2 linked regions of the Actomonas aquatica genome follow. The protein of the gene in region 2 interacts with the protein of the main gene of each other region in a pairwise test. Links are inferred from orthologs where the notes say so. Each region holds a gene or a part of one and is shown on either strand. Other genes may lie near its edges. The genes, in order: K1X11_RS06230 and ctaD.

Region 1 (6,045 bases), 4.2 Mb from region 2 along the record:
GCTGCCGTCCTCAGTGAACGTGCCGTGCACCGGCACTACTCCGGCAGCTTGGCCGTCGAGACTGAACGGCCCGAGCCGCGCCACCACATCCGCCGGATTGCGCTCCGCCCGCACCACCAAAGATCCGGCCGGGAAACTCTGATTGCCGACCTGCAACGGTTTGACCGCCGCCGACACGCGGTAGCCCGCGCGCAACAAGCTCAGCGCGCGCTCCTTCATGCCCGCTTGGTCGACCGGCAGCACCCACGCCGTCGCGTCCTTCACCGACAGCGCCGGCTTCACTGCCACCGGCGGCAACCCGCTCTTCGATCGCGCTGTCGTCGCGACCGACGCCAGGTCGACCGGCGTCGCCGTTTGGTAAGCCTCCACGCCAAACAGCAACGGCAGGCTCCACGCCGTCTGATCGTAAAACTCGTAGTCGTCCTCGGGCGCGTTGTCCCCGCGCTCGCGATTGCGCTCCACCTTGGCCAACTGCCGCTCGACAAACGCCGCGTCCATCTGCGAATGCGTCTGCAACAGCGCCCGCGCCAACGGCCCGCGCGGCTGCGCCAGATCCACCACCAAGGTGCCCGGCGCCAACTCGATCTCACTCACGTCGCGACCTTCAAAGTCGCGCGCCCCAGTCAGCCGCACGCGCTCGTTGAGCTGTTGCACTTCGATCCCCTGCCCGCGCAACAACGCGCTGAGCGGGTGTTCGAAAGGCAAACCCGGCAGAAACACCTGCTGCATCTCCCCCTGCCGACCGACGGCCACAGCATCAACAAACGCCGCGTGGAAGTCGCGCAACCGCGCATCGCGGTTCGCCGCCGCCGTGCGGATCGTCGTCATGCTCGCCACAAAGTGTTTCGCGATGGCTTGGCGCAGCGTCATCGTCGTGCCGTCGTCGCGCCGATAATTGCGGCCTCGTTTGCCCCCGCCGCTGGTCTCGTAGGTCATGCCGGTGGCGCCTTGGAGCGACGGCCAGCTGTCCCAGTAACCCGGGTAAAAAATGTCGAAGTCGTCACGCACGTAGTAGAGCCAGTGCTGCGCGTCGAAGGCCGCCGCGTTGGCGCGGCCAAACACGTCCTGCCAGCGTTCCGTCTGCTCGCGCGGCAACTGCGGATTGATCGGCAGCATCGCCGGCGGGAAGAAATACTCTTTGGTTTCGCCATGATGGTCCGCCGCCACCTGCGGCATCCACTCGAGGTAGGCCGCGGCGGTGTTGCGACTCTCCACCTGCGAGAGCGCGATCATGTCGCGGTTGAGGTCAAAGTAGTAGTGATTGTAGCGACCCTGCACGTTCCACGGGTTCTCCTTCTCCCACGCAAAACGCTCCGGCCGGCCGATGCCGTGGGCGTTGGCCCACACCACAAAACGTTCCCGACCATCCGGGTTCTGGCAGGGGTTCATCACCACCACCACGTCGCGCAGCAGCGCCTCCACTTCGGCGCTCCGCGACGCGAGCAAGGTGTAGAGCACCTGCATCGCCGCCTCCGTGCCCGCCGCCTCGTCGCCGTGGATGTTGTAACCGAGCCACACGATGATCGGCTGCTTCGCCACCGCGCGATCGAGCGCTCGTCCGCTGAGCGGAGCCCGCCCGTCGACCAATCGTTGGTTGGCCGCTTTGATCTCCTCGAGGCGGGCGAGGTTTTCCGGCGAAGAGATCACCAGCACCTGCATCGGCCGCCGTTCGTTGGTCATGCCCGTGGGCTCAATCATCAGGCGTTCGCTGCCGCGGTAACGATCCACCAGCCGCAGCACCGCGCCGTAATCGGCGTAGGCCTCCCCCACGGCATAACCCAGCACGGTCTCCGGCGCCGGCAACGCCTCGTCCAAGGTCCAACCCGCGCGGAAGTCGAAGGGCGTCTCCGCCACCGGCAGATACGGCGTGGGCTCCTGCGCCCCCAGGCTGACGGTCAGCGCGACCAGCGCGCCCACCCACTTACAACGAGACCAGGAAAATAGCGTAGCGATCATGTGGCGGAAATCCGAGCGACGGAACCAGCAAGCAAGGTTCCGCCACCCCACTCCCGCAACGCCTTTCCCTGCGCGTCACCGGGTCCGACCACATTTTTCAAAACGCGCTCAAATCTGCTGAGCCGTTTTGCCGATCCCTTGCGCATGACTTCCCGAACGAGCGCATCTTTTCCCGCTTCCACGCCCCTCGGGTGTGGGTTGACGACCCCGCCCCGTCCGGCTCCGGCCGGGCGGGGCCCCGTTCCTTTGCTCCCGTCTCCTAATCCACCATAACGGAGCCCCCGGCCCCGGGACCGTCACGTCCCGGGGCCATCCGGGATGGCGTCCGCTCAAAAAAAATCGCCCAACGCCGGGAGCGTTGAGCGATTCAAAAAAACGGGGTCGTCGCGGGATCAGAGCGAACCGCAGAAGCGGGCCAGACGATCCAAGCCCTTTTGCAGGGTCTCGTCCGAAGTCGCGTAACTGATGCGCAGGAACCCTTCGGTGCCAAACGCACTGCCCGGCACGGCGGCAACCTTTTCGCTCTCCAGCAAACGCGAGCAGAACTCCATGTCGGGCACGCCAAAACTGGAGACGTTCGGGAAAAGGTAGAACGCGCCCTGAGCGAGCTGACAGTCGATACCGGAGATGGCGTTGAGTCCGGCGTGGACCAGTTTACGTCGACGGTCGAAGGCCACCAGCATCTCATCGAGCGCCGCCTTCGTTTTGTCCCACTCGGTATACGCCGCGAGCGCGCCCCACTGGGCGAAGGTGGTGGCATTGGACGTCATTTGGCTCTGCAGATCGGCGATCGCGGTGGCGATCGGCGTCGGCGCGACAATCGTGCCCAAGCGCCAACCCGTCATCGAAAAGGTTTTGGCGAAGCCGGAGACGATGATGGTGCGCTCCCGCGCTTCGGCCGAAAACGACGCCGGCGAAACATGCGTGACGCCATCGTAGAGCAGGTGCTCATAGATTTCGTCCGACATGATGTAGAGGTTGTGCTTCACCGCGACGGCCGTGATGGCCTCCAACTCCTCACGGGTGTAAACTGCACCAGACGGATTGGAGGGTGAATTGAGAATGATCAGTTTGCTCTTCGGCGTGATCGCCGCTTCGACCATGTCCGGCGTGAGCTTAAAGCCGGTCGCATCGGTCGCCACGACCACCTTGGGCGTCGCCCCCGCCAGCTTCACCATCTCGGGATAACTCACCCAAAACGGCGCCGGCACGATCACCTCGTCACCCGGCGAGCACAGCGCGAGGATCGTAAGGTAACAGGAGAACTTGCCACCCGGACTCACGACCACTTGAGCCGGCTTCGTCTCCAGGCCGTAGACGTCGGCGTATTTCGCGGCCAACGCCTCGCGCAGCGGCGGGATGCCGGGGGTCGGGGCGTATTTGGTTTTACCATCCCGCAGCGCCTGCGCCGCGGCCTCCTTGATGTGATCAGGGGTGTCGAAGTCGGGCTCACCGGCGGCGAACCCACAGACGTCTTCACCGGCTGCTTTCAGGGCCTTGGCCTTGGCGTCGACAGCAAGCGTCGGCGACGGCGAGACATTCAGGGCCCAGGTGGATAATGGGGAGGGGGCTTGGCTCATGGTCAAAACGGGACGGAACGCTTGGTCGCGTTCGTCAAATAATCAAGTTCATCGGGAATGCGCGCCGCCAGTCTGAGCGACCGGATCGGTCGCGCGCAAAAAAGAAGCCCCCACCAGCGGTGAGGGCTCGCAAATCTGTGCGGAAGCTAACCCGCGACTTAGCGGGACTTCTTGCCCTTCTTGGCGGCTTTCTTGGCCGGAGCAGCTTTTTTGGCCGGAGCCTTTTTCACCGCGGCTTTCTTGGCCGGCGCTTTTTTAGCGGGAGCCTTTTTCGCCGGAGCGGGCTTGGCAGCGGCCTTCTTGGCGGTCGCCTTCTTCTTGCCCTTGGCCACGGTGGGCTTGGCCGGTTTGGTCACCGCGAGGTCGTCGAGTGCCGCGCGCAGGAGCTCACCCACGCTGACCTTCTTTTTCTTCGAGGTGCGGGTCAGCACCGTCTTCATGTCGCCCGGCAGGCGGACCGAAATCTGACGATGCTCTTCACGAGTGCTCTCGTAACGATCAAAGTTGTAGGAAGCGAGAGCGAGGCGAACCACTTCACTGGTGGACGCGAGACCCATCTTGGACTGGGCGGACGTGATCTTGCTGATCAACGAAACCGGCAGGTCAAAGGTGAGCGGGGAAGCGGGGCTGGGAGCTTTTTTTGCCATGGCAGAGTGACGTTCAACCGGAGAACAGGAGAAGAGAGTGCTCAAGGCAATCCACGGGACCGCCCACCAAGCAATGCTAAACTGCCGTCATTGCCCGGTTTGAGCCATTCTCCGACCACAATTACGCTGTATTGACGCTTTCCCTACCCTGCCCGACCGCGTCGAGTCGCGCGATCGCGCCCGCATTAGGAGAGCGCAGCCACCAATTCACACCGCGTCGATTCACTTCCGCCCACATAAAACGTGCGCGGCATTTCGAGGTCGAAACGTCGTAACGGCAGCGGCGAATTCGCGATGAACGTCACGTCTCCTCCCGCACCGCGCACCATCGCGATGCCTGCCGCGATATCCCACAACTTCACGTTGTGATCGACCACGCCGTCGAACAGGCCGGCGGCCACGTAAGCCAAGTGCAACGCACTGCTGCCGAGCGCCCGAATCTTGTAACGGCTGACCAGCGCTTCGCCGTGGCCGGGAAATTCTCCCTGCGCATGCGGGCTGTGGAAACCGATCACCGACTTCGATCCCAACGGTCCCGGACGCACCCGCACAGCCTCTGCGCCATCCCACATGCCGATCCCTGGCCCGCCATGCATCAGCACGCGCCGGGCGGCGTCATAGATTACCCCATACACCGGCTCGCCATGTTCCAGCAGGGCCAACGAGATCGCACACTGCGCCAGGCCGGTGGCAAAGTTGTTGGTGCCGTCGATCGGATCCAGCACCCAAGTGAAACGACTGTCAGCCTCCAACACCCGATCGGTGAGCAACTCCTCGCTGAACCCACGGTCCTCCGGATGGGCCTCCGCCACCGCCGCCAGAATCGCGCGCGAAATCGCATGGTCGATCGCCGTCACCCGACTGCCGTCCGCCTTCCATTGGCTGCTGACCTGCCCCAGATTTTCGTGCAGGCAGTCAACCTGACCGAGCACCACCGTCTTGGCGGTGGCGATACGTCGTTGCAGATCAGAATCGGTGGCAGTCGTGGCTTCGGACATGTTTGTGTTCAACATGCGACAAGCCCCGGACACATGGCATCAAAAAAGTCCCCGCGACGACGAAGCGTAACGCGGGGACTAGAAAATCACTCGTAATCGTAGAGCTGCGGATCGCGGCGCGGCGGCCGCAGGCGACTGCGGAAGCGGTGCCGCTTTTCCTTGGGCTCGGGGGCGCCTCCTTCCGGCCCGCCTCCCATGCCGCCCATGCCCATGGGATCGCCGTAGGGATCCATGCCGTCGCCGCCGGACTCATCGCCCATCATGTCTTCGAGCGAATCGGGATCGGCCCCCTCCTCCAACTTGCGCACGACTTCTTCCATTTCACCATCGAGCTTTTCGCCGGTGAGTTCGGACATGCGGCGCATCATGCGCCCCATCGCCTTGGGGTCGTTTTCGTCGACGTTGGCAAACTCACTTTCCATCGCCGCCATCGCGGCCTCCATGCGCGGATCGTCCGGATCGCCGCCTGCTCCTCCCCCGACGTCCGGCGGCGGCTCGTCGCTGCTGCCGCCCTTGGTGATGGCGAAACCCGAGACCATCTTGCTCATCTTAAACTTCGGGTTGTCGGGGCATTTGGGCACCGTCTGACCTTGGGCCAGCGACTTGGCGTAGAACTGGTAGACGGTGTTATTGTCGGGACAGTAATACTCGTAAATAGGCATGACGAAGGGACAAAAAAGAGGAGCACCACTGCACTCCTCTCCTTCGGCTTGGCAAGCTCGCAGCGAAGCTCCGATCAGCGCAGCGGAATCCAGACGGAGGTGTCGGCGTGAAACGCCTGCCAGGCGAACCAGAAGCAGGAAATGACCGGCAAGTTCTCGCGCGTCGTCATATCCTGCACCAGCACGTCCCCCGTATCGGCGT
Region 2 (13,061 bases):
TCGAGCCGGCCTCTTCGCCGGTATTGTCCGGTGGCAACCCGGGCCCGCACAAGCTGCAGGGCATCGGTGCCGGCTTCGTGCCCGACGTGCTCAACACCAAGGTTTACGACGAGGTCATCACGGTGAAGGAGGAAGACTCCGGTCCGATCTCCAAGGAAGTGTCGCAGCTCGACGGTATCCCGATCGGCATCTCCTCGGGCGCCATCACCTGGGCGGCTTTGGAGCTGGCCAAGAAGCCGGAAAACGCCGGCAAGACGATCGTGGCGATCATCCCGTCCTGCTCGGAGCGTTACCTGTCCACTTGGCTTTTCGCCGATGTGAATACGGACAGTGATTCGCTGGACGACCTCATCAACAGCTGATCTAATTTAAACATCCCCGGTTTCGCCCCAGCGGAATCGGGCTTCCTAACCCCAAGCCGGTCCCGGCTCTCGGTCTGCAAATGGCCGGGAGCCGGGACTCTGCTTTTGGGGGGAGGGACAAAATTGACATGATGTGCCGCCGGACCGGATGTCGGGCGTAAAGCCCGACCCACAAATGAGTTACTTTCCTAGGGTGGGTCGGGCTTTACGCCCGACAGCGTTTCCATCTGTAAACTATGCGCTGTGATGTCCGAACCCTCCGCCGCCAACGCCTATTTGGCCGACCATGTCGCGTTGCTGCGCTCCAGCTTTCGGCAGCTGACCGGGCGGGAGTTGCTCTCGCTCGACGCTGCGGAAGCAGAGGCCTCACCCGCGGCGATTGCGGAGGCTTTGTATCGGGCGCCGTTTGTGGTGCTGTCGCATGGCACCGAGGTCGATCCGGTTTTTAACTACGCCAATCTCACCGCGCAGTGCGTGTTTGAGATGAGCTGGGCGGAGATCACGCAGTTGCCGTCACGTTTTTCGGCCGAGCCAGTGAGCCGAGAGGAGCGGGCCCAACTGCTGGAGCGGGTGAGCAGCCACGGTTTCATCGATGACTATCGCGGTGTGCGCATTTCCGCGACGGGGCGCCGCTTTTGGATCGAGCAAGCCACGGTCTGGAATGTGAGCGACGCCACGGGGGCGGCCTGCGGTCAGGCGGCGACCTTTGCGCAGTGGACGCCGCTGGCGGAGTAAAGCGGTGACGTTGGGCGGCGGACCGGCTCAGCCGTGGAAGGGCCAGATGATCGGCACGACCGTGAGCGCCATGCCAAAACACAGCGCGTTCATGGGCAGACCAATTTTGAGGAAGTCGGTGAAGCGGTAGCCACCGACGCCATACACGTAGGTGTTGGTCTGATACCCGATGGGCGTCGAAAACGCGGCGGAGGCGGCGAAGGTGACGGCCACGATGAAGGGGCGGGCATCCACGCCCATTTCGGCGGCGACGCGCAACGCGATGGGCGCCATAAGGGCGGCGATGGCGTTGTTGGAGAGGATCTCGGTCAGCACCATGGTGGTGAGGTAGATCGCGCCCAAGGCCACGAGCGGACGGTAGTCCAGCGGCGCGAGCCCGTTGACGCCATCGACGAGGTGAGTGGCGAGCCAAGACGCGGCGCCGGTGCGTTCGAGGGCGAGGCCCATGCCCAGCATGCCGAAGATCAGGAAGATGAGGTTCCACTCCACGGCGGCGTAGGCCTCCTTGGACTTGAGCACGCCGGCGACGAGCAGCACGACGCAGCCGGTAACGGCGGCGACTTCGATGGGCGCGATGCCGAAGGTGGCGGCGGCGATGACGGCGGCGATCACGCCGATGACGAGGGCGATTTTACCGCTGGCTGATTTGGCCGGCGTGCGGGCGCGATCAAACAGCATGAGGTCATCGCTGTTGCGCAGGCGATCGATGGCTTGGTCGGTGCCCATCATGAGCAACACGTCACCCGGTTCGATGGGCAGGGTTTCGATGGCCGAGCGGACGTTGCGGCCCTTGCGGTGCATGGCGATGGGCACGATGCGGAAGCGCTGGCGGAAGTTCACGCCGCGCACGGTTTGACCGACGAGGGCGGATTGCGGCGTGACGACGGCTTCGACGAGGGAACCCTCCTGAGCGGCGATCTGTTCGAGACCGAGTTGGAGGTCGGCGACCAAGTCGATGCCCTCGACGCTGCGGGTGTGGGCGATGCCCTTGGGGCGGCAGGAAAGGATCATGCGGTCGCCCGGCTGCAGCTTGGTTTCGGTGGGATCCAGCGGAATGGCGACGCCGTTGCGCACGATTTCGAGCACGCGCACGCCGCGGGCTTTTTTGAGACCGGATTCGTTGATGGTTTTGCCGGCGAGCGGGGAGTTGGCCTGAATGAAGGCCTCGGTGATGTATTCGCGGCGTTCTTCGTCGGTGAGGATGTCGGTCAACATCTCGCGCACCGGCAGGACGCGTTTGCCGACGATGGCGAGGTAGAAGGCGCCGATGATGGCGGTGGGCACGCCGAGCCAGGCGATCTCAAACAGGCTGAAGGCGCGCTCGCCGTGGGAGACCGCGATGCCGTTGACGATGAGGTTGGTGCTGGTGCCGACGAGCGTGCAGGTGCCGCCGAGGACAGCGGCGTAGGAGAGCGGGATGAGCAGCTTCGACGGTGCCAGCTTCATCTTGCGGGCGAGGCCCAGCACGACCGGCAGGAACACCACCACGACCGGGGTGTTGTTGACGAAGGCCGAGAGGGTGGCGACGAAGGCCACCATCACGATGATCACGACTGGGTAGGGCAGGTTGCCGGCGCGATCGACCAAGGTGGAGATGCGATCGATGAGGCCGCATTTCACCAGCGCCGCGCTGAGCACAAACATGGCGCCAACCGTGATGGGCGCGGGATTGGAGAAGACCGTGAGCGCTTCCTGAGCCGGCAGGAGCCCGGTCACCATGAGGGTGGCGAAGAGCGTCAACGCGGTGACGTCGGGCGGGAATTTTTCCCACACGAAGCTCGCGAGGGTCAGCACGAGGAGGACAAAGATGAGAGCAATTTCCCAAGTCATGGGCGCGAAGGGCGGAGACTAGGTGGTGCGAGCGAGACGTCCCAGCCCAATTTTCAGGCTACGGAGGCCGCGCGAGCGGAACCTTCACTCTGGCGATACCAGAGGACGAATACCCAGGTAAGGGCGAGAAAGGTCACGAAGACATTGCTCAGTTTCATGATCGCGCCGGCCAGCAACTGGTCGTCCATCGGGGTGAAGCCATCGATGAGGCGCGGGGCAAATTCGTAGGTCGGATAAAGGATGTCGTTCGAGAAGGTGATGAACGCAAAAAGCGGCGTGAGGCCGACCCCCACCGCGAACAGGTAAATCATCCGGCCGCCTAAGCGCATTGCGGGCCAAACTCGGCCGTTGGCCAATACCGGCCACCAATACAGCACGGCGGTGGCAAAAAAGGTGAGGTGTTCCATCACGTGCACAAAACGGTCCTGCAGGGCCAGGTCGTAGAGCGCAGGCACATGCCAGAGGCTTTGGGTGATCACGTAGAGGATGCCGGCGACGACCGGATGCACCAGAAAGCGTCCGAGGGGTCGCAACACGGCGCGATCGGCCACGCCGTCGACCACCCAGTCCGGCAGGCCGATGAGCCATAGCACGGCGCACGGATAGATGAGCACCACGTGCTGCACCATGTGAGCGGAAAAGAGGAAGCGTTCGCCGAGCTGGTCGAAGGGCGAACCGACCGCGAGGTAGAATAGGACCAGCGACCCGTAATAACAGATCGCGCGCCAGCGGGGGAGCCGAGCGCTGGGCGGGGCGATGCACGCGCGCAGCGGACCGGTGAGCATGGCGTAACCCCAGGCCAGCAGCAGCAGGCCGCCGATGAGGTAGGGTTCGTTGTGCCAGTGACGCCAGTCGATCATGGTGGGGTGCTACGAGAAAGGCGGCCCGCAGGCCGCCTCGTCAAGGAAGGGGGGATGGAGCGGGGCGGGCGGAACCGCTTATTCAACCATCTCGTAGGCGGGGCCGACCGGCTGGGAGTCCTTGGCACCGTGCAGGAGCAGGAGCGCCCAAAGGGTTCCGCCACCCAGCGCCAAACCAATGAAGAACAGGATGGTGCAGAAGGCCTTGTCCCACTTCAGGTGCATGAAGATGAAAATAACGGCGAGGAACTTCACCACGGACAGACCCATGAGGATGCTGATGACCAGCCACTCCGGCATGGGAATGTAAATCACCAGCAGCTCCATACCGGTGATGATCGCGAGGATCATCGCCAGCTGGACGAAAACGTGGAACTTGCCGTCGTGGGCGTGGCTGTCAGAGGCGGAAAGCGTGGAGGCGTCGGCAGTAGCGCTCATGGGAGGACGATGTATTCGAGGAGGTAAACGACCGGGAAAATCACGATCCAGACGATGTCGACGAAGTGCCAGTAGAGGCCCATCGATTCGACGTCGATGGCGTTGGCTTCACCAAAATCCACCGGACCCGGCGAGCGGGCGAACCAGATGAGCGCGCCGATGAGCGCGATGGTGCCGCCGAAGGAGATGAAGTGGTGGCTGAAGTAGTAGGCGAGTCCGTGACCTTCTTCGTAGGCGTGGACGAGGGCGAGCAGGGTATACATGCCCACGACCACGGCGCCGGCGAAGGCGAGGAAGTGCAGGGCACCCTTGGCGATCCAGCCCTGGCCATTGGAGTCATCGGTCGGCTTGAAGGTGCGAATATACATGAGCACCAACCACAGCACGCCGATCGCCACGTGGGTGCCGTGGGTGCCCGTGAGGGTGTAGAAGGTGGAACCGAAGACGCTGTTGGAGAGGGTGAGGCCGCCGACCTTTACGAAGTGGTTAAACTCGTAGACCTGGCCGCCGAGGAAGATGAGACCGAAGATGATCGTGCCGAGCAGCATCTTGCGGGTGGTGGCCACGTTGCCCTTCTGGATAGCGTTCACAGCGAGCGCCATGAGCAGCGAGGACATCAGCAGGATGAAGGTGGAACCCGAGGTGAGCTCGATGGAGAACAGATCGCGCGGATCGGGCGACCCGGCGGGCGGGTGCAGGCGGTAGATGAGGTGGGTCGCGATGAGCGAACCGAAGAACATGCAGTCCGACGCAAGGAAGGCCCACATGAAGAGCTTCTTGTTGGGAATGCCCGTCGACGTGGTCGCGTCGTGATGGTGGTCGATGTGGCCGGCGGTGGCGGCGTGAGAACTCATGACGTTGTTTCGCTAAAGGGGGTTGGCTCAGTGCGAAGCGGAAGAGGCGTCGCCATCGGACTTGGTGGGGTGAAGGTGGTAACCACCGGGGCCTTCGACGGACCACATCCACGCGCCGAAGAACGTGATACCCAGGCCCACGATCGCGCCGGGGATGTAGTGGAAGGCGAAGCAGAGTGAACCGATCAGCATGCCGGCCGCGGTGATGAAGGGGAACCAGGAGTTGCTCGGCATGTGGATGCCGCCATGGGCCTCGTCTTCAGCGGCCTTCTTGGCCTTCTCAGCCGCGATTTCGGCTTGGTGCGTCTTCTCATACCAGAAGGCGTCGCGGGCGTGCACGGTGGGCGTGACGTCGAAGTTGTGGGCCGGCGGCGGGTTGGGGATCGACCACTCGAGGGTGCGGCCATCCCACGGATCGCGACCGACCTTCTCTCCCTTGAAGTAGGTGTAGATCATCACGATGAAGTAGTAGGCGATGCCGATACCGAGGATGTAGGAACCGAGCGTCGCGAGCTGGTTGGCGGAGGTCCAACCCATGTTGCCGTCGTAGGTGAAGGTGCGTCGCGGCATGCCGTTGAGCCCGAGGAAGTGCATCGGGAAGAAGGTCAGGTTGAAGCCCACGAAGATGATCCAGAAGGACCACTTGCCGGCCTTCTCCGAAACCTTGCGGCCAAACATGAGCGGGAACCAGTAGTGGATGCCGGCGAGCAGGGCGAAGATGGAGCCGCCGATCAGCACGTAGTGGAAGTGGGCGACGATGAAGTAGGAGTCCTGCTGCTGCGCGTCGGCCGGGGCGGCCGAGTGCATGATGCCCGACATGCCGCCGGTCATGAACATCCAGACGAAGCCGAGGGCGAACATCATGGGCGTGCGCATCATGAGGTGGCCCTTCCAGAGGGTGCCGATCCAGTTGAAGATCTTTACGCCTGTGGGCACCGCGATGGTCATGGTGGCCATGGAGAAGGCCGCGGTCGCGACCGTGCCCATGCCGGTGGTGAACATGTGGTGAGACCAAACGCCGAAACCGAGGAAGCCGATCACCGCGCCGGAGAACACCACGATGGGGTAACCGAAGAGCGGCTTGCGGGAGAAGCAGGGCAGGATCTCGGAGATGATGCCCATGGCCGGCAGGATGAGGATATACACCTCGGGGTGACCGAAGACCCAGAACAAGTGCTGCCACAGAATCGGCAGGCCGCCGCCGGAGACTTCGAAGAAGTTGGTGCCGAAGTTGCGGTCCATCATGACCTCTACCAACGCGATGGTGATGGCGGGGAAGGAGAGGACGATGAGGAAGGCGGTGAAGAGCGTCATCCAAGTGAACACCGGCAGGCGCATCATGGTGAGGCCCGGGGCGCGCATGTTGATGATCGTCACCAGGAAGTTCAGTGAACCGACCACGGAAGAGACGCCGAGCACCTGCAGACCCATGACCCAGAGGTCAGTGGAATTGTCGCCGACAAACTCACTGGAGAAGGCCTTGGCGGTCATCGGCGCATAACCGAACCAACCGACATCCGGCAGACCGGCCTTGTGGAAGAAACCGACGTTGAGGATGATCGCGCCGGCAAGGAAGACCCAGAAGGCGAAGCCGTTGAGGCGGGGAAAAGCCACGTCGCGCGCCCCGATCTGCAGCGGCATGATGTAATTAAAGAACGCGGCCGAGAGTGGCATGACGGCGAGGAAGATCATCGTCGTCGCGTGCATGGTGAACATCTCGTTGTAGGTCTGTGCCGAGATGAAGGTGTTGTTCGGCACGGCCAACTGGGTGCGGATCATCAGGGCCTCGGCACCACCCACGAGGAAGAAGAAGAGGGCGGTGATTCCGTAGAGGAAACCGATGCGCTTGTGGTCGACGGTCGTGAGCCAACTCACGATGCCGGTCTTATGGTCAGGGCGAGCAAACATCCACGAGCGCTTGGCCGCGGGGGCATGGTCGTCGTGGCCGATGAAGTCGGATTTGGTCAGGGATTGGTCCATGGCGGGTAAGCGGGGCGGGCCGGTGGTTATTTCAAACTGTGCAAGTAGGCGACGAGGGCGTGGGCCTCTTCATCGGTGATCTCGATGTTCACCTCGGCCGGCTCACCGGTCGCGGGGTCCGGCGTGGTGTAACCGGGCATGATGACCATGCCGGGCGGGGGAACCACGCGGGTGTGATACATGAAATTACCGGGCTTAACGCGATGGGGCTCGGTGATCCAACGGTAGAGGTTCATTTCGCTGTTCTCGAGCAGGCCGGCGGCGATGGTGGTGCGGGCGCCGATGCGGGTAAGATCGGGGGCGACGACGCCGGCGCCTTCGTGACCGCGCACCGTGTGACAACCGGCGCACTTGTTTTCCGTGAAAGCGTGGCGACCGGCGGCGATGAGAGCGGTGTTTTCCGCGGCGGGATCGATGACCTGCTGAGCGCGCCAGGCGCCGAGGGGATCGGCGTCGAATTCCTCGGTCCAGCCGGCTTGGTTCTCCTCAAATTCGCCATAGGAGGTGAAGGAGGCCGGCAGTTCAGCGCCTTCCGGGGCTTCGACCACGCGAGCGGTTTGCTTCTGGTTGGCGAGCCAGGCGTTAAATTCATCCTCGGCCAGCGCGATCACACGGAACCGCATCACGGCGTGGGAGTCGCCGCAGTATTCGGCGCATTGACCCCAGAAGTAACCGGGTTCGTCGGCTTGCAGCCAGAGGTGGTTGCCGCGGTTGGGCATCATATCGACCTTGCCGGCGAGCTTCGGCACCCAGAAGGAGTGAATCACATCGACGGTGCGGAGTTCGATGCGCACCGGACGACCGGCGGGAATCACGAGCTCGTTGGCGCTCACCAGCGGGGTCTCGCCGCCGAAGGCATCGGTGGCCATCTCGTTCGGGTATTCGAACTTGAACCACCATTGGTAGCCGGTCGCGTTCACGTGGAAGGCGTTCTCCCGCTCCTCCTCCGGCACGTCGTAGGTATACCAGATGCCTTTGAGCGTCGGCACGGCGATGACCACGAGGGCGAGGATCGAGGCGGCGATGAGGCTCATTTCCACCAGCGGGTTGCCGTGACCCTGGGGCGGCGGCTCGGCGTGTTCGTCGCCCGAGTCGCGGGCCTTGAACTTGATCGTGGCGTAGGCCAGCACGGCCGCGACGATCACAAAGATGATGCCGGTGACCCAGAGGGTGACGTAGAAGAGGCCCGTCTGGGCTTCGGCCACCGGACCTTTCGTGTCCAAGGTCGACTGCGGACCATCCAGCCACCCACCGAGCATGACGGGTAAAAGCGCGGTGAGCAGGAGGGCGAGAGTGCGGCTACGGGTAAGTTTGCCGGAGAAAGCAAGAGATCTCATGAGAACAAAAAGACGCGGTCCGTTGGGTAAGGGACGGGGCCGGGAAGCCGCACAGCGTCCCTATGAGTAGAACCATTTCAAGACATTATATTGTCTGCTAAGGGATAACCTGAGGTCGCTTATCGGCGCGTTAAGGAAAATGCATAGGCCGGACCGCAATTCGTTTTCGCTGGCGAAGCCGCCGAGGTGGCATTCCGTGTGCGGCGATGAAACCCTCAGCAATGCTCCCCCTCCTGGCCCTTGGTTTGACGATTAGCCTCAGCGGCTGCGGCAAAAAAGAGGCTCCGGCCGCCGATCATGCCGCCCATGCGGCCGCTCCTGCCGAAGCCGCGCCAGCCGCGGCGGCAACCGCTGCCAACGAGGCCGTGGTGATCGAAGCCAACGATCAGATGAAGTTCAACGTGACCAAGGTCGAAGCCAAAGCCGGCTCCTCCATCACGCTGACACTCAAGAACGTAGGCAAGTTGCCCAAGACCGCCATGGGGCACAATCTGGTGGTGTTGAAGCAATCCGCCAACGCGACCCAATTCGCCACCGCCGCCATGGGCGCGGCCGCGTCGGAGTATATCCCGGCTAATATGGCCGATCAGGTGATTGCCCACACCAAGCTGTTGGGACCGGGTGAAAGCGACTCGATCACCTTCACCGTGCCCAGCGAGCCTGGTGAGTATGTCTTCCTCTGCAGTTTCCCAGCTCACTTCATGGCCGGCATGAAGGGACTGCTGGTGGTAACGGAATAATTTCCGCCGCTTTAGCCATCTGCTTGCGACTGGGGCCCGGCTAGTGCCGGGCCTTATTTTTGGGACGAAACGCGCGCGTTTCGGCGGCTTAAGTGTTCGCGAGCAACGCGGTGATCCACTTCCGGTGCGGTCCGGAGAGCGTGACGTCGTCGAGTTGATCCCGCGGCACCCACACGAGTTCGGCGTTGGCGTCGACCGTCGCGGGAGCGTCGAGACGGACGATGGTTTCCGTGATGGCGTAGCGGGTGATGCCGCGCTTCTTCACTGCCAGCACCGGCGCGGCGACTACGGCGGCGGTCGGCAGTCCGAGCGTGCTGGCATCCGGCAACTCGTGAAGGTTGGCCAAGCGACGCGATTTGGCCGACGCGCGATGCAGCAGCAGCGCGCCATCGCGTTCGCACCACGCGCGGGTGATGGCGATGCGCTCGATCTTTTTGGGTTCGAGCTTGGGAAACTCCTCGGGGGCGCCCGCGGCACAGGCGGCGCAATGTTTCCGCACCGGGCAAATCGTGCACAGGGGCGAACGCCGATGGCAGACGGTCGCGCCGAGCTCCATCATGGCCTGATTGTGGTCGCCGGGTTCGTCGCGATTGAGCACGGATTCGGCCAGCGGCGTGTAGGCTTTGGCCGCCGTGGCGCTGTCGCGGTAGCTCGTGCCGTCGGCGGTGAGGCGGGCGAGGATGCGCACCACGTTGCCATCCACACAGGCCGCCGGATAACCGAGCGCGATCGAAGTGATGGCGGCGGAGGTGTAGGGGCCGATGCCAGGAAGCGCGCGCCAGGCATCCGGCGTGGTCGGCGGTTCAGGCAGGGCGACGTAGGCCCGCGCGAGGCGCTGCAGGTTGCGGGCGCGCGAGTAGTAGCCGAGGCCTTCCCAGAGTTTGAGCACGGTGGCTTCGTCGGCCGCAGCGAGCGCCGCGAAGTCGGGCAAGGCCTCCATCCAGCGGTGGAAGTAGGGCAGGGCGGTTTTGATCTGCGTCTGCTGCAACATGAACTCGCTCACCACCGTGCGGTAGAGCGACGGCTCCTCGCGCCAGGGCAGTTGGCGACGGTTGGCATGATACCACGCGAGCAGATCACGTTGGAAATCGGCGGGTTGTTGCAGAGCGGTCGCGGTCACAAAATATCCAACAGGTGCAAAAAAACCTCCCTGCGCCACCCTAGATTCGTTTTGTGGATACAAGGCGCATCCGGCGCCGCCTCGCATGGCCAAGAAAAAGACACCCGCTGATCCCAACGCTCCGAAGACGCTCTCCTCCTACACGGTGAAGCTTGATGATGCCCAGATGGAGAAGCTCGAGGCGATCTGCGCCAGCCGCGGTTGGAAGGCCTTCGAGGTCGCCTACGCGCGTTTCGCCTTCAAGGGCGAGACGGACAAAGTGAACGTCACCGCCTACACCAGCGGCAAGGTGGTGATCGCGGGCAAGGGCACGCAGGACTTTGTGACCATGACGCTCGAGCCCGAGGTCACGGGCGAACCGCGCCTCGGCTACGACGAGGTCCACCATCCCGAGTGGTTTGAACCCCACGCCGGTCTCGACGAGAGCGGCAAGGGTGACCTCTTCGGTCCGGTCGTGGCCGCCACCGTCATCGCCGATCGTCGCGCGATCGATGCGCTCATCGCCGCGGGCGTGAAGGACTCCAAGAAGATCGCCGACTCCGTCATCCTCAAACTCGACAAGGTCGTGCGCGAAACCCGCGGCGCCACCGTCGAGGTCGTGACTTGTGGCATGACCCGCTACAACGAGCTCATGTCCCGCCCCCGCGCCAACATGAACAAGCTGCTCGCCTGGCAGCACGGCATGGCGCTGATGAACGCGCTGCAAAAGCAGTCGGTGCCGCGCGGCCTGCTCGACCAGTTCAGCAAAACCCCGCTCGTGCAGAATGAGCTCAAGCGCAAGGGCGTGACCGGCTTCAACCTCGAGATGCGCACCAAGGCCGAGTCCGATCCGGTCGTTGCCGCCGCGTCCATCGTGGCCCGCGCCGAATACGTGCGCATCATGCGCAAACTCTCCGACCGATTTGGTGAACCGCTGCAGAAGGGCGCCAGCGCCTTGGTCAAACAGCAAGCCCACACCATCATTGAAAAGTTTGGCGCCCGCGCGCTCGGCGAGTTCGCCAAACTCCATTTCCGCACCGCCTACGAAGTCGTTAAAGAAGCCGGCAAACTTCACGAATTGCCGCTGCCCGAACCCAAGGAGCGCTTCGAGCGCGACTGATCCGGAGGCCCTTCCGCCGCATGCCCAAACGCCGCCAACTCCGAGGCTTTGACCTGAAGCATATTGCCGAAGTCGAGTGCCTCATCGGCGTCGACGAAGCCGGGCGCGGCGCCCTGGCTGGACCGGTCGCGGCGGGCGCGGTGTTGGTCACGCGCGAGTTTCTCGATAGCAATTGGGTGACGCAAAACGCCCGTCGGATCAACGACTCCAAACAACTCACCGCCGCCGATCGCGACGCGCTGTGGTTGGACTTTGAAGCGTTGATGGCAGAGCGCCGGATTCACGCCCACTTCGGCATGGCCGACGTCGCGGAGATCGAACAACTCAACATCCTCGGCGCGACCAAACTCGCCATGCGCCGCGCGCTCGAAGGCATCTACGCTCCGTCGGCGTTTGAAAGTCGTCGCGAGCCCGACCTCTTTGCGTCGGCCGAGGAGGTGGCCGCCTACCAGCCGCGCGTTTCGGCCAAAATCCTCATCGACGGGCTGCCGTTGAAACACTTCCCGTATCCGCACGAAGGTGTCGTGCACGGCGACGGCCGATCCCTCTGCATCGCCATGGCGTCGATCATCGCCAAGGTCTCGCGTGACCGCGAGATGGAGCGTTTGCATGAGGAGTTTCCGGTCTACGGATTTGGCGTGCACAAAGGCTACGGCACCGAGGACCACCGGGCGGCCATCCTCAAGCACGGTCGTTGCCGCTACCACCGCACCAGCTTCCTGCGCAAACTCCTCGCCACCCGCGTCGACCCGGGTCAGCTCGACTTTCTGGGCTGACACGACACGCTGCGTTTCGCTTTTCGCTCCTCTTGCCCATGCCTCCCAAAAAGCACAGCTCTCTGGACCGCGTGCTCGGCCGTCTCGACACTTTGGATACGGTTAACCTGACCAATCTGGTGCAGCGCCTCGCGCGTGAACGCGGTTTGTTCGAAGACATCTTTAACGCCCTGCGCGAGGGCGTGTTGGTGATTACGCCGGACGGTGAGATCGAGTATGCCAACGATGCCGCGCACCGGCTCATCGGGCTCGGTGACGACGAGCTGCCGGGGCAGACCTTGTGGCGCCTGGTGCCGGGCCTGCGTCCCTCCCTGGGCGGCTCGCTCGACGACGGCGCGCTGCCGGTCATGGCGCGCGAATTTGAGCTCACTTATCCGGAGCCGCGCACGGTGCGACTCTACCTGGTGCCGTTCTCCGGTGAAGGGCGCGGCGGTTCACGCCGTTATGCCGTGATCCTGAGCGACATGACCCGCGAGAAAGCCTCGACCGAAGAACGCATCGAGAACGAGCGCACGTCGTCGATTCTGTTGCTGGCGGCCGGCGTGGCCCACGAACTGGGCAACCCGCTCAACTCTCTCAACATCCACCTGCAGCTCATCGAGCGGCGTTTGCGCAAACTCGACGCGCCGACCAAGGCGGTGGAGGGACTGACGGATTCGATCGAAGTCTGTCGCGACGAAGTGCGCCGGCTCGACGGGATCATCAGCAACTTCCTCGAAGCGATTCGGCCGCGTCCGCCGGACCTCCACGAAACCCACCTGCTCGACGTGCTCGATGAAGTGCTGCGGTTCCAACAGGACGAGCTCGCCGACCGGCACATCGAGGTGGAAGTGGAATCGGCCGGTGAGATTCCGTTGGTCATGGCCGATCGCAATCAGCTCAAGCAGGTCTTTTTCAACGTCATCAAAAACGCCATGGAGGCGATGGAGC

Evidence for each region.
Region 1: the proteins of ctaD (region 2) and K1X11_RS06230 interact in binary tests that used the Escherichia coli proteins (3 or more experiments, as listed by UniProt). The link is inferred for Actomonas aquatica from one-to-one orthologs.

What each region holds. Positions count from the first base shown.
Region 1 is NZ_CP139781.1:1,608,548-1,614,592, forward strand. What follows is about bases 1,443-4,433. They hold K1X11_RS06230 (pyridoxal phosphate-dependent aminotransferase), read right to left. Parts: upstream 3,537-4,433; coding sequence 2,349-3,536; downstream 1,443-2,348. Other genes in these bases: K1X11_RS06225 (M14 family zinc carboxypeptidase), read right to left, coding at 1,443-1,956; K1X11_RS06235 (hypothetical protein), read right to left, coding at 3,695-4,183; K1X11_RS06240 (inositol monophosphatase family protein), read right to left, coding at 4,369-4,433. Outside these bases: more of K1X11_RS06225, read right to left, coding at 1-1,442; more of K1X11_RS06240, read right to left, coding at 4,434-5,181; K1X11_RS06245 (FmdB family transcriptional regulator), read right to left, coding at 5,268-5,843; K1X11_RS06250 (DUF3179 domain-containing protein), read right to left, coding at 5,918-6,045. UniProt on the Escherichia coli protein: Shows aminotransferase activity with methionine and histidine as substrates, and to a lesser extent also with phenylalanine.
Region 2 is NZ_CP139781.1:5,848,723-5,861,783, forward strand. What follows is about bases 4,584-7,568. They hold ctaD (cytochrome c oxidase subunit I), read right to left. Parts: upstream 7,060-7,568; coding sequence 5,107-7,059; downstream 4,584-5,106. Other genes in these bases: K1X11_RS22385 (cytochrome c oxidase subunit 3), read right to left, coding at 4,584-5,079; coxB (cytochrome c oxidase subunit II), read right to left, coding at 7,086-7,568. In the rest of the region: cysK (cysteine synthase A), read left to right, coding at 1-362; K1X11_RS22365 (MEKHLA domain-containing protein), read left to right, coding at 609-1,097; K1X11_RS22370 (SLC13 family permease), read right to left, coding at 1,125-2,927; K1X11_RS22375 (cytochrome c oxidase assembly protein), read right to left, coding at 2,981-3,787; K1X11_RS22380 (cytochrome C oxidase subunit IV family protein), read right to left, coding at 3,866-4,225; more of K1X11_RS22385, read right to left, coding at 4,222-4,583; more of coxB, read right to left, coding at 7,569-8,396; K1X11_RS22400 (plastocyanin/azurin family copper-binding protein), read left to right, coding at 8,618-9,136; K1X11_RS22405 (A/G-specific adenine glycosylase), read right to left, coding at 9,225-10,256; rnhC (ribonuclease HIII), read left to right, coding at 10,342-11,355; K1X11_RS22415 (ribonuclease HII), read left to right, coding at 11,376-12,131; K1X11_RS22420 (sensor histidine kinase), read left to right, coding at 12,170-13,061. UniProt on the Escherichia coli protein: Cytochrome bo(3) ubiquinol oxidase is the terminal enzyme in the aerobic respiratory chain of E.coli that predominates when cells are grown at high aeration.